DNA from 2 places in the Vibrio sp. D173a genome. Region 2 is predicted to be linked to the other one. Evidence: riboswitches for the same ligand, from Rfam matches in the RefSeq annotation. Region 2 holds a riboswitch; the other holds the start of a gene.
What was found. Region 2 has a riboswitch for thiamine pyrophosphate ahead of thiD (bifunctional hydroxymethylpyrimidine kinase/phosphomethylpyrimidine kinase). Riboswitches for the same ligand answer to the same signal wherever they lie in the genome.
Positions count from the first base shown of each region.

Region 1: linked by a shared signal. The riboswitch ahead of thiC (phosphomethylpyrimidine synthase ThiC) and the one ahead of thiD (bifunctional hydroxymethylpyrimidine kinase/phosphomethylpyrimidine kinase) in region 2 are both predicted to bind thiamine pyrophosphate.

Region 1 covers NZ_JAHGAH010000122.1:22,412-27,252, reverse strand. Annotated here, with positions in the region: gene KIV40_RS13720 (multicopper oxidase family protein) at 387-1,769, shown strand; gene crcB (fluoride efflux transporter CrcB) at 1,893-2,276, shown strand; TPP riboswitch at 2,338-2,436, shown strand; gene thiC (phosphomethylpyrimidine synthase ThiC) at 2,602-4,542, shown strand; gene KIV40_RS13705 (thiamine phosphate synthase) at 4,542-4,841, shown strand, end outside.
Region 2 covers NZ_JAHGAH010000197.1:1,378-6,218, reverse strand. Annotated here, with positions in the region: gene KIV40_RS19100 (ABC transporter ATP-binding protein) at 1-229, opposite strand, end outside; gene thiD (bifunctional hydroxymethylpyrimidine kinase/phosphomethylpyrimidine kinase) at 219-1,106, opposite strand; TPP riboswitch at 1,215-1,325, opposite strand; gene KIV40_RS19090 (TldD/PmbA family protein) at 1,682-3,067, shown strand; gene KIV40_RS19085 (TldD/PmbA family protein) at 3,067-4,410, shown strand; gene trmY (tRNA (pseudouridine(54)-N(1))-methyltransferase TrmY) at 4,489-4,841, opposite strand, start outside.

The sequences.
Region 1 (4,841 bases), on a different contig from region 2:
TCGTATCTGACAATTCAAATTCACCTATTGGTGTATGAACTCCGCTCGTGTGCGAGTCCAATTGCGTGCAAGCCCAGCCGCTCTGCCACTTATTTAGAAAGCCTTGCTAGAAATAGCAAGGCTTTCGTCGTTTCTAGAGCCTTCAATTTCCTACTCGCTCTAGCCTTATTTACCATTAAGCTCCCTTCTTCTTAAACCGACCTATTTTACTTTTTTGCTATATGTATGTGGGTGCTTACTATCTTGTTAGTGATCATTAAATATAGGTCTTCATTTGTAATCTCTGAATCTAAGCATTATGACTGCACATCTTTAAAAGATAACTGAGAATCATTATTAATATTTAGTTACACTCACATCAATTGGAATAATGGGTGACTAAATACATGGATATATCTCGTCGACGCTTGCTTCAATCTTCCTTAGCGATCTCTGCGCTTACCGTTCTGCCTGCATGTTCTCTATATAGGGGCACTAACAAACAAGGTCAGCATATATACGACATCACTGCAGAGCCTTCTATTGCTGAATTAGTACCAGGATTTAATACGGATGTACTCGCGTTTAATGGATCGATTCCAGCTCCTACGATTCGTTGTCGCCAAGGCGAGAAAGTTATTATCCGATTTACCAACAAGCTTTCAGAGCCAACTACAATCCACTGGCATGGCTTGCGAATCCCTATTGAAATGGACGGTGTCCCTTTCTTGAGCCAGCCGCCTATCATGCCGGGTGAAACATTCGTTTATGAATTTACACCGCCAGATGCGGGTACGTTTTGGTATCACCCACATATGAATAGCGTTAAGCAGCTTGGTATGGGGTTAGTTGGTCTAATTATCGTTGAAGAGGCTGAGCCTGTTCAGTTTAATGAAGAGCATGAAGTCGTTCTCAAGCATTGGCATTTAGACAAACAAGGTCAGTGGAAGAATCTAATGGTGCCGCGCTTGAGTGCACGCATGGGAACGCCAGGAGAGTGGAGTAGCGTCAATGGTGTTCATGAACCTGTTTATGCGTTGAAGCAGAATGCAACAACGCGACTAAGAATTGCTAATGTCGATAACACCATTACTTACCCGATCGCTATAGAAGGAGCAGAGGCTTGGGTTATTGCTATTGATGGGAATCCTGTTAAAACGCCTTATAAGCTCACTCAACACAAAATTGGTCCGGGAATGAGGTTAGATGTCGGATTGATTGCTCCAAGGGCAGGAGAGCGTGTTTATGTGCGTCAAATGAGAGGGCGCTTCCCATTCCCTTTGTGTGAGTTCGAAGTTGTTGAGTCTGACCTGCCGACCAATCAGAAACTGCCTTTATTGCCTCTTAACCCTGTGCCTGATCTTGATTTGGAAAATGCTGATCAAATTGATTATGTGTTTGAATGGGAGGGGGCAGTCACTCCTGCCGATAAATCGGGCAAAGCGATACCTAAGTTTTGGCTAATGAATAAACGAGCTTGGGAGGGAATGAGCAAAGATAATATTCCTGCGCCGCTTTCAACATTGGAGGTGGGAAAAACCTATATCTTCAACCTTAAGAACGTCACCCAATATCATCATCCTATTCATCTTCATGGACATACATTTACCGTTCTTGAATTAGATGGCAAAAAACTCGATGAGCCGTTTCATACCGATACGGTCTTACTTGGAAAAAATGGCAGTGCGAAAGCGGCATTTGTTGCAGATAACCCAGGGCGTTGGATGTACCATTGTCATGTGATCGAACACATGAAGACGGGGTTGATGGGTTATATTGAAGTAAAGTGACTCCTGTAACTTTTTAAATCTTGATAAGTTTTAAGCGCTATACTTTGCTGAATTCTAAGATTGTATAATCACTATTACCGTAAATTTGATTACAATGTCGCCATTAACTTTTCTGGGGGAATTATGGGGCAACTATCCGTTTTGGGTTTTATTGCATTGGGTGGCGCATTTGGTGCATGTTCTCGTTACTTAATTTCTGAACTTTGTGTGATGCTACTTGGTCGTGGTTTTCCATACGGTACATTAACGGTTAACGTTGTTGGCTCATTTATTATGGGTCTACTAATTGCTGCGTTTGAAACTGAGTTAATGGTCACTGACCCATGGCGTCAAATTATCGGGCTTGGCTTTTTGGGCGCATTAACTACGTTCTCGACTTTCTCAATGGATAACGTGTTGCTTATGCAGCAGGGAGCTTTCTTTAAGATGGGATTGAACGTATTGCTGAATGTCGTGTTAAGCATTTCGGCTGCGTGGATTGGTTTCCAATTATTGATGCGTAGCTAGCAAAAACACTCAAATCTTCATCAGGTCGGCTTGGTTTAACCAAGCCGTTTTTATATACTGATTTCACTTGTCGGAGTGCCATAAGGCTGAGACCGTTAATTCGGGATCCGTTGAACCTGATCAGATTAGAATCTGCGAAGGGAACAAGAGAAGATATCTACACCAGAGTTCTATCTGGTTGACCTATCAAATAGTCGAATGTTGTTATAGACGAAGAGCACTCGCTCGACTTGTCTTTAATTCGATTCCTCTTGTCGCATCTATCCGCCAAGCATTTTTATCCCAATACTTTTTATCTAAGCATAACAAAGCAAGGAAAAATGCTATGTCGAGTCGCAAGCAAGCGAGACTGGAAGCAAAACAGTTCATTGATACACTCTCGGTACAACCGTACCCTAATTCAAGCAAAGTCTACGTAGAGGGTTCACGTCCTGATATTCGTGTGCCAATGCGTGAAATATCACTCGCTGATAGCCTTATTGGAGGCACAAAAGAAGCGCCTATTTTCGAGCCTAATGAGCCAGTACGCGTTTACGATACCTCGGGTGTATACACAGATCCAGAACACACCATTGACCTCTACAACGGCTTACCTAAGCTGAGAGAAGGGTGGATTGAAGAGCGCTCCGATACTGAGCTAATTGATGAAGTAAGCTCGGTGTACACCAAAGAGCGCTTAGAAGACGAAACGCTAGACGATCTTCGTTACGGAAATCTACCACGTATTCGACGTGCCAAAGATGGGCAATGCGTGACTCAATTGCACTATGCTCGCCAAGGTATAATCACCCCAGAAATGGAATACATCGCTCTACGTGAAAATATGGGGCGTGCTCAATACCGTGATGAAGTGCTGAATCAACAACATCCGGGTCAAAGCTTCGGAGCGAATCTTCCAAAAGACATTACCGCCGAGTTTGTGCGTAAAGAAGTCGCCGAAGGTCGAGCGATTATCCCTTCCAATATCAACCACCCAGAATCCGAACCAATGATCATTGGCCGTAACTTTTTGGTCAAAGTGAACGCCAACATCGGTAACTCATCGGTCACTTCTTCGATTGAAGAAGAAGTAGAGAAGTTAGTATGGGCAACGCGCTGGGGTGGAGATACCGTTATGGATCTCTCTACTGGACGTAATATTCACGAAACTCGCGAGTGGATTCTACGTAACAGCCCAGTTCCGATCGGTACCGTACCAATGTATCAAGCGCTTGAGAAAGTGAATGGTGTGGCGGAAAACCTTAACTGGGAAGTGATGCGCGATACTCTGATCGAGCAAGCAGAGCAGGGCGTTGACTACTTCACTATCCATGCCGGTTTACTACTTCGTTATGTGCCAATGACTGCAAAACGTGTTACTGGTATCGTCTCTCGTGGTGGCTCTATCATCGCGAAATGGTGTTTAGCACATCACCAAGAAAGCTTCTTATATACTCACTTCCGAGAGATCTGTGAAATCTGTGCTAAGTATGATGTGGCACTTTCTCTCGGTGATGGTCTTCGTCCTGGTTCGGTTGCCGATGCTAACGACGAAGCGCAATTTGCAGAGCTCAAAACCTTAGGTGAGTTGACCAAAATAGCGTGGGAATACGACGTACAGGTGATTATCGAAGGTCCTGGTCATGTTCCAATGCATATGATCAAAGAGAACATGGAAGAGCAGTTAGAGCACTGCCATGAAGCTCCTTTCTACACCCTTGGTCCACTGACGACAGACGTCGCTCCTGGTTATGACCATATTACGTCAGGCATTGGCGCTGCCATGATTGGTTGGTATGGCTGTGCGATGCTTTGCTACGTAACTCCTAAAGAGCATCTTGGCTTACCAAACAAAGAAGATGTAAAGGTAGGTATGATCACTTACAAGCTTGCTGCGCACGCCGCTGATTTGGCGAAAGGACACCCTGGTGCACAAGTTCGTGATAACGCGCTTTCTAAGGCTCGCTTCGAGTTCCGCTGGGAAGACCAATTTAACTTGTCGCTCGACCCCGATACCGCTCGTGCCTTCCATGATGAAACCTTGCCTCAAGAGTCTGGAAAAGTTGCTCACTTCTGTTCGATGTGCGGACCAAAGTTCTGCTCCATGAAGATTTCGCAAGAAGTCCGAGAATATGCGAAAGACACTGAGCAAGTTGCTGCGGACCAAGCTATCTCAATCAAAATGCTAGATGATCCTCTTGAGGGGATGCGTCAGAAATCGCAAGAATTTAGAGACACAGGTTCTGAGTTATACCACCCTGCAGTACATGCCGAGGTAAGTGACTGATGAGCAAAATCCTTATTCCGTCATCATTGATTGAACTAACAGGTTTAGTTCAACAATGTTTGTTGTTGGCGAAAGAACAGGGTTTTAGCATAGAAGACGTTGAGTTGGGTGTGAGCCCAACTCAATCTATTCAGCTTGTTCGCAACCAACAGACCACACGCATAACGACAGATCTTATTGATGGTTATGACTCCGAGCATGAGAGTTCATTTGTGCTTTATTACCGCTCTGCTTTATCGGTAGAAGCGTGTGCTAAGCAACCGTCGAAAGCGATTTATATTGGCATTGTTGATACGCAG
Region 2 (4,841 bases):
GAGCGATGCCATCCGTGGTGGTTAATTCACCATGCCATTCGACTTTGTCGTCTAACAAGCCCGCTAGATAACGAAGGATCGTCGTTTTTCCACAACCACTGCGGCCAAGTAACACAGTCCATTGATTGGCAGGGATGGTCATACTCAACCCTGCTAATGTTGGCGTTTGGCTGTCTTTGTATTGCAGACTTGCTTCGGTAAGCTGAATGCCCAGTGCATTAGCGCACATCTTTACTTTTCCCAAAATTAGGACCTGCAAAAAAGTGGTTCACAGGGCCGTGACCTTTACCGACATCCAATTCGTCAGCGTGCGCGATAGCTTGGCTGATGTACTGCTTACCAAGGTGCACCGCTTTGTGCAGGTTGTTGCCTTGGCCAAGGTAAGACGCGATAGCAGAAGACAGCGTGCAGCCTGTGCCATGGGTGTTTTTGGTTGGAAAGCGTTTAGCGCTGATTAACTCGGCGCTGTCTTGCATGATCAGCAGATCGTTGCTGTTTTCATCTTTTTCTAAGTGGCCGCCTTTTAACAGCACCGCTTTTGCACTGAGCGCGCGTAAATCAGCAATCATATCGTTCATTTCAGATTCCGACTGAGGCACTGGCTTACCCGTCAATGCGGCGCCTTCTGGTAGGTTAGGGGTAATGATGTCTGCGAGCGGAATCAATTCTTCTTTTAAAGTGCTGATTGCCGACTGTTCCAGTAATAGATCGCCGCTGGTGGCCACCATAACAGGGTCAATCACGAGGTGTTTTGGCTGGTATTGTTTAATTTTGTCTGCAACGACTTTGATGATATTGGAATCGGCCAGCATGCCCACTTTAACTGCAACGATGTTGAGGTCGGTAAATACCGCATCAAGTTGGCTCTCTACATGGTCGAGAGGGATTGGGAAAATCGCAGAAACGCCTTGGGTATTTTGCGAAGTAATCGCCGTGATTACCGAGCAAGCAAAACTGCCGTTTGCGGACATCGCTTTTATGTCGGCTTGAATGCCTGCGCCGCCGCCGCTGTCAGAACCTGCAATCGTCAACACAATCGGTGTGTCTATTGAAGTTGTAGCGTGTGGTTGGGTTAATTGTTTTTCTTGGCTTGACTGCTGCGCCATGGTCGCTCCTATTACAGACGTATAGGAACTGACTTGGCCATCGCAAGGGAAGATCGGTGATCGGATCCATTGAGGCTAGCTGCGACAATAAAACTCAAGCAGGCTAGTGGCAAAGTGATGATAGTTCCCTACGTCAGTGCTAACTGAATCAGGTTCAACGGGTCTCGAATTTCGATCTCAGCCGATGCATAAACTGCAAGGGCCCCCCGACTATTTCGTCATGATAATAGCAGTTCACTCAGTTACGGTGCACGTGTTTTTTCCGACCAAGACAGAGCAATCGGTTAAATATGAGACTTGAGAGCAGTAATGAGAGAACCGAATTTAGTGTAAATAACGTGCTGCATTGAAAATGGCAGTTCAAGACACTATCTAGTAATCAGATATCGACATAATACGTAACGAATCGTTCTTTGATTTAGCAAGGATTAGCACAAAACAAGGTTAAAAAAGTGTTAACATTTAACGCGTTGCCAATATGTCTTTGGGTCATTCAATTTATGACATGACTTTAATAAACAGGGTCTAACTCAAAGATGGGGAAGGCTAGGACGATCAACGAGCAAGGAGATTTCATGCTTAATTCTGTAACAGCGAAAGCGGTGATCGATCATGCCCTCTTTTTAGGGGCTGATTTCGCTGAGCTATTCGTTGAACACCATCAAACTAACACTGTCCAGATCGCATCTGGTGAGGTGGACAAGGTTAACTCGGGTATCGATTTTGGTATCGGTATTCGTCTCTTCTTCGGTCATAAAGTGCTTTACGGTTACACCAACAGCACAGATGAAGCCGAACTAAAACGCGTAACTTCACTGCTTGCAGCAAAAGACAAGCGTGAGCAAATCGCCTCAGCAGGTTCTCTCAATCTGAACCGCTACCCAATTCAACATGGTTGTCGTATGCCACTTGGCAAAGACGCGAACCTAGATTCTAAAATCGCTTTCCTATTGCAAGTTGACCAAGCCGCACGCGCAGAGAGTGACCATATCAGCCAGTTCATTGGCAGCGTGCTTCAGCGCGAACAACAAGTGTCTATCTTCAACTCTGAAGGTCTACACGTTGACGATACTCGTCACTACATCCGAGTTGCTGGTAATACTGTCGCGCAAAAAGGTAATGAGCAGTCTTCTGGTATGGAAGGTCCAGGCGCTCTTGCTGGTTGGGAGTTCAGTGAACAACTTGATGCGAAAGAGCTAGGTCAAACTATCGCGCAGCAAGCGTTAGTAAAACTTGGTGCGGATGCGTGCCCATCGGGTGAAATGCCAGTGGTAATTGGTAACGGCTTTGGCGGCGTTATCTTCCACGAAGCTTGTGGTCACTTGCTAGAAACCACTTCGGTTGCGAAGAAAGCGTCCGTATTCCACGACAAGATGGGCGAAATGATTGCTCACACCGCAGTGAATGCTGTCGATGATGGCACCATGACCAACGAATGGGGTTCGATCCATGTTGATGACGAAGGCATGAAGACTCAGCGCACTCAGTTGATCAAAGACGGTAAGCTAACCAGCTTTATGGTCGATAAAATGGGTGGCATGAAGACAGGTTACGAACCTACGGGTTCTGGTCGTCGTCAAAACTACAAGTTCGCACCAACCTCGCGTATGCGTAACACCTTTATCGAAGAAGGCGAGCATTCACTTGATGACATGCTGGCAGGTATCGAACGCGGCATCTATGCGAAGAAGATGGGCGGCGGCTCGGTTCAACCGGGCACGGGCGAGTTCAACTTTGCTGTTCGTGAAGCTTACCTCATTGAAAATGGCAAAATAACCAAGCCTCTGAAAACGGCAACGCTGATCAGCACGGGTCCAAAAGTGTTGAAAGAAATCAGCATGGTCGGCAAAGACATGGCGCTTGCGCCGGGCATGTGTGGTTCCGTGAGTGGTTCAGTGCCAACAACAGTCGGTCAGCCAACGCTGAAAGTCGATAACATTCTGGTAGGAGGCGGTAACTAATGAGCCAAGAAAAACAACTTCTTAATGCGGTTGATTACGTCCTATCAGAAGCAAAGCGTCAAGGCGCAGAAGCGGACGTCATTGTAAACTGCAACAGCAGCTTTTCTCTGAAAGCGAACCAAGGGCAGTTGGATGAGTACAAAGTAAGCTCAAGCCAAGTTCTGGGTGTTCGTGTTGTTAAAGATGCGCGTGTCGCAACGAGCTACTCTGAATCGTTAGAACAACCGAGCTTAGATTTGATGCTGACTAATGCACTGCAAAGCGCTCGTTTTTCCAAGCAAGACGAACACCAGACCATTAGTTGCGTGAACAGCCAAATCACGACTGACGTGGCTGAGATTGCTCAAGAAGACACAACTTCGGTTGATGAAAAGATTGAAATGTCTCTCGCTCTTGAGCAAGGCGTAGTCGCTCTGCCTCACGCTTCTAGCGCACCTTACAATGGTTATAGTGATGGCGAAACGCAATTAATCATCGCCAATACACAAGGCTCATTGTGCCAACACTTCGAACGCTCGTTTACTTGTTACGCGTACACCTTGTTTGAAAAAGACGGTAAACAGTCGATGGCAGGGCAAATGTCACTTGGTCGTCGTTTTGATGAGTTGAACCCTGCTTACTGTATCGAAGGTGGTTACAACCTTGCTCGCGATCTTCTTGACGGCTCTCCGGTTGCGACGGGTAACTACCCAGCAATCTTCCATATCAATGCGCTAGCAAGTTTGTTCGGTGCTTTTGGCAGTGCTTTCTCTGGCGTAAGTGCGATGAAAGGCATTACACCATTGGGTGACAAGCTTGGCCAACGTATTGCGAGTGATTTGATTACCTTTACCGACGCGGCTTACATGCCAAATGGTATGGCAATTTCGGGCTTTGATAGTGAGGGTTTTGCTACTCAAGACAACGTCATGATTGCTAATGGTGAATTGAAAACTTTGCTACACAACAGCCAGACGGCGAGTTACTTGGGCGCAGTATCTACCGCAAGTGCTGCTCGTGGTGCAAAATCGAGCTTAGACGTATCAGCGAATCACAAAGTGATTGCGACAGGCAACAGCAGTGCGTCAGAAGTGAAAGCGGGTGAGTACCTAGAGTTAGTTGAACTGCAGGGTGTTCACTCTGGCGCGGATGCAGTGAGTGGTGATTTCTCGTTTGGCGCGAGTGGCTTCTTGTGCCGTGATGGAGAGCGCGTTCAACCTGTTCGTGGTATTACGGTTGCGGGTAACTTCTACAAGATGCTGCAAGAAGTTGAGGCTGTGGGTGATACTGAGCTAATTAACGATAGCCGAACTTTCTTCTCGCCAGATGTTCGTTTTGCTCGTTTGAGCATTGGTGGTAAATAACCCCAGCATTCCTATAGAAACAAAAAAGAGGACTAAACTGAGTCCTCTTTCTTTTATAGAGTGATTAACTCGCGAGAATTAAAATTCGCGAATGTCCAACTCATTGTGGATCAGTACCACACACTGAGAAGCGAAAAGCATCTTAGGACCTAAGCTGATCTTCTCTGTGCCAAGGCGCTTCAAGCTGTTATAAGACTTCTTCGGCATCGGAATATGGTCAGTTAGCAAGAAACATGGGTTTCCACCGATTTCTGCATCACGAACAAATTCGCCTTTTTTATCCAACATATATAGTTGGTGATCTTCCGCCAGTTCTTGTACTAGGCGTTCAAAGCTGACTGTACGAACGGTGATGCCAGGTTCGACTTCACGAAGCTGCTCTTTACCCATACCAACCGAAGCGTCTAAAGCGCGAGCCACTGCTGCGATCA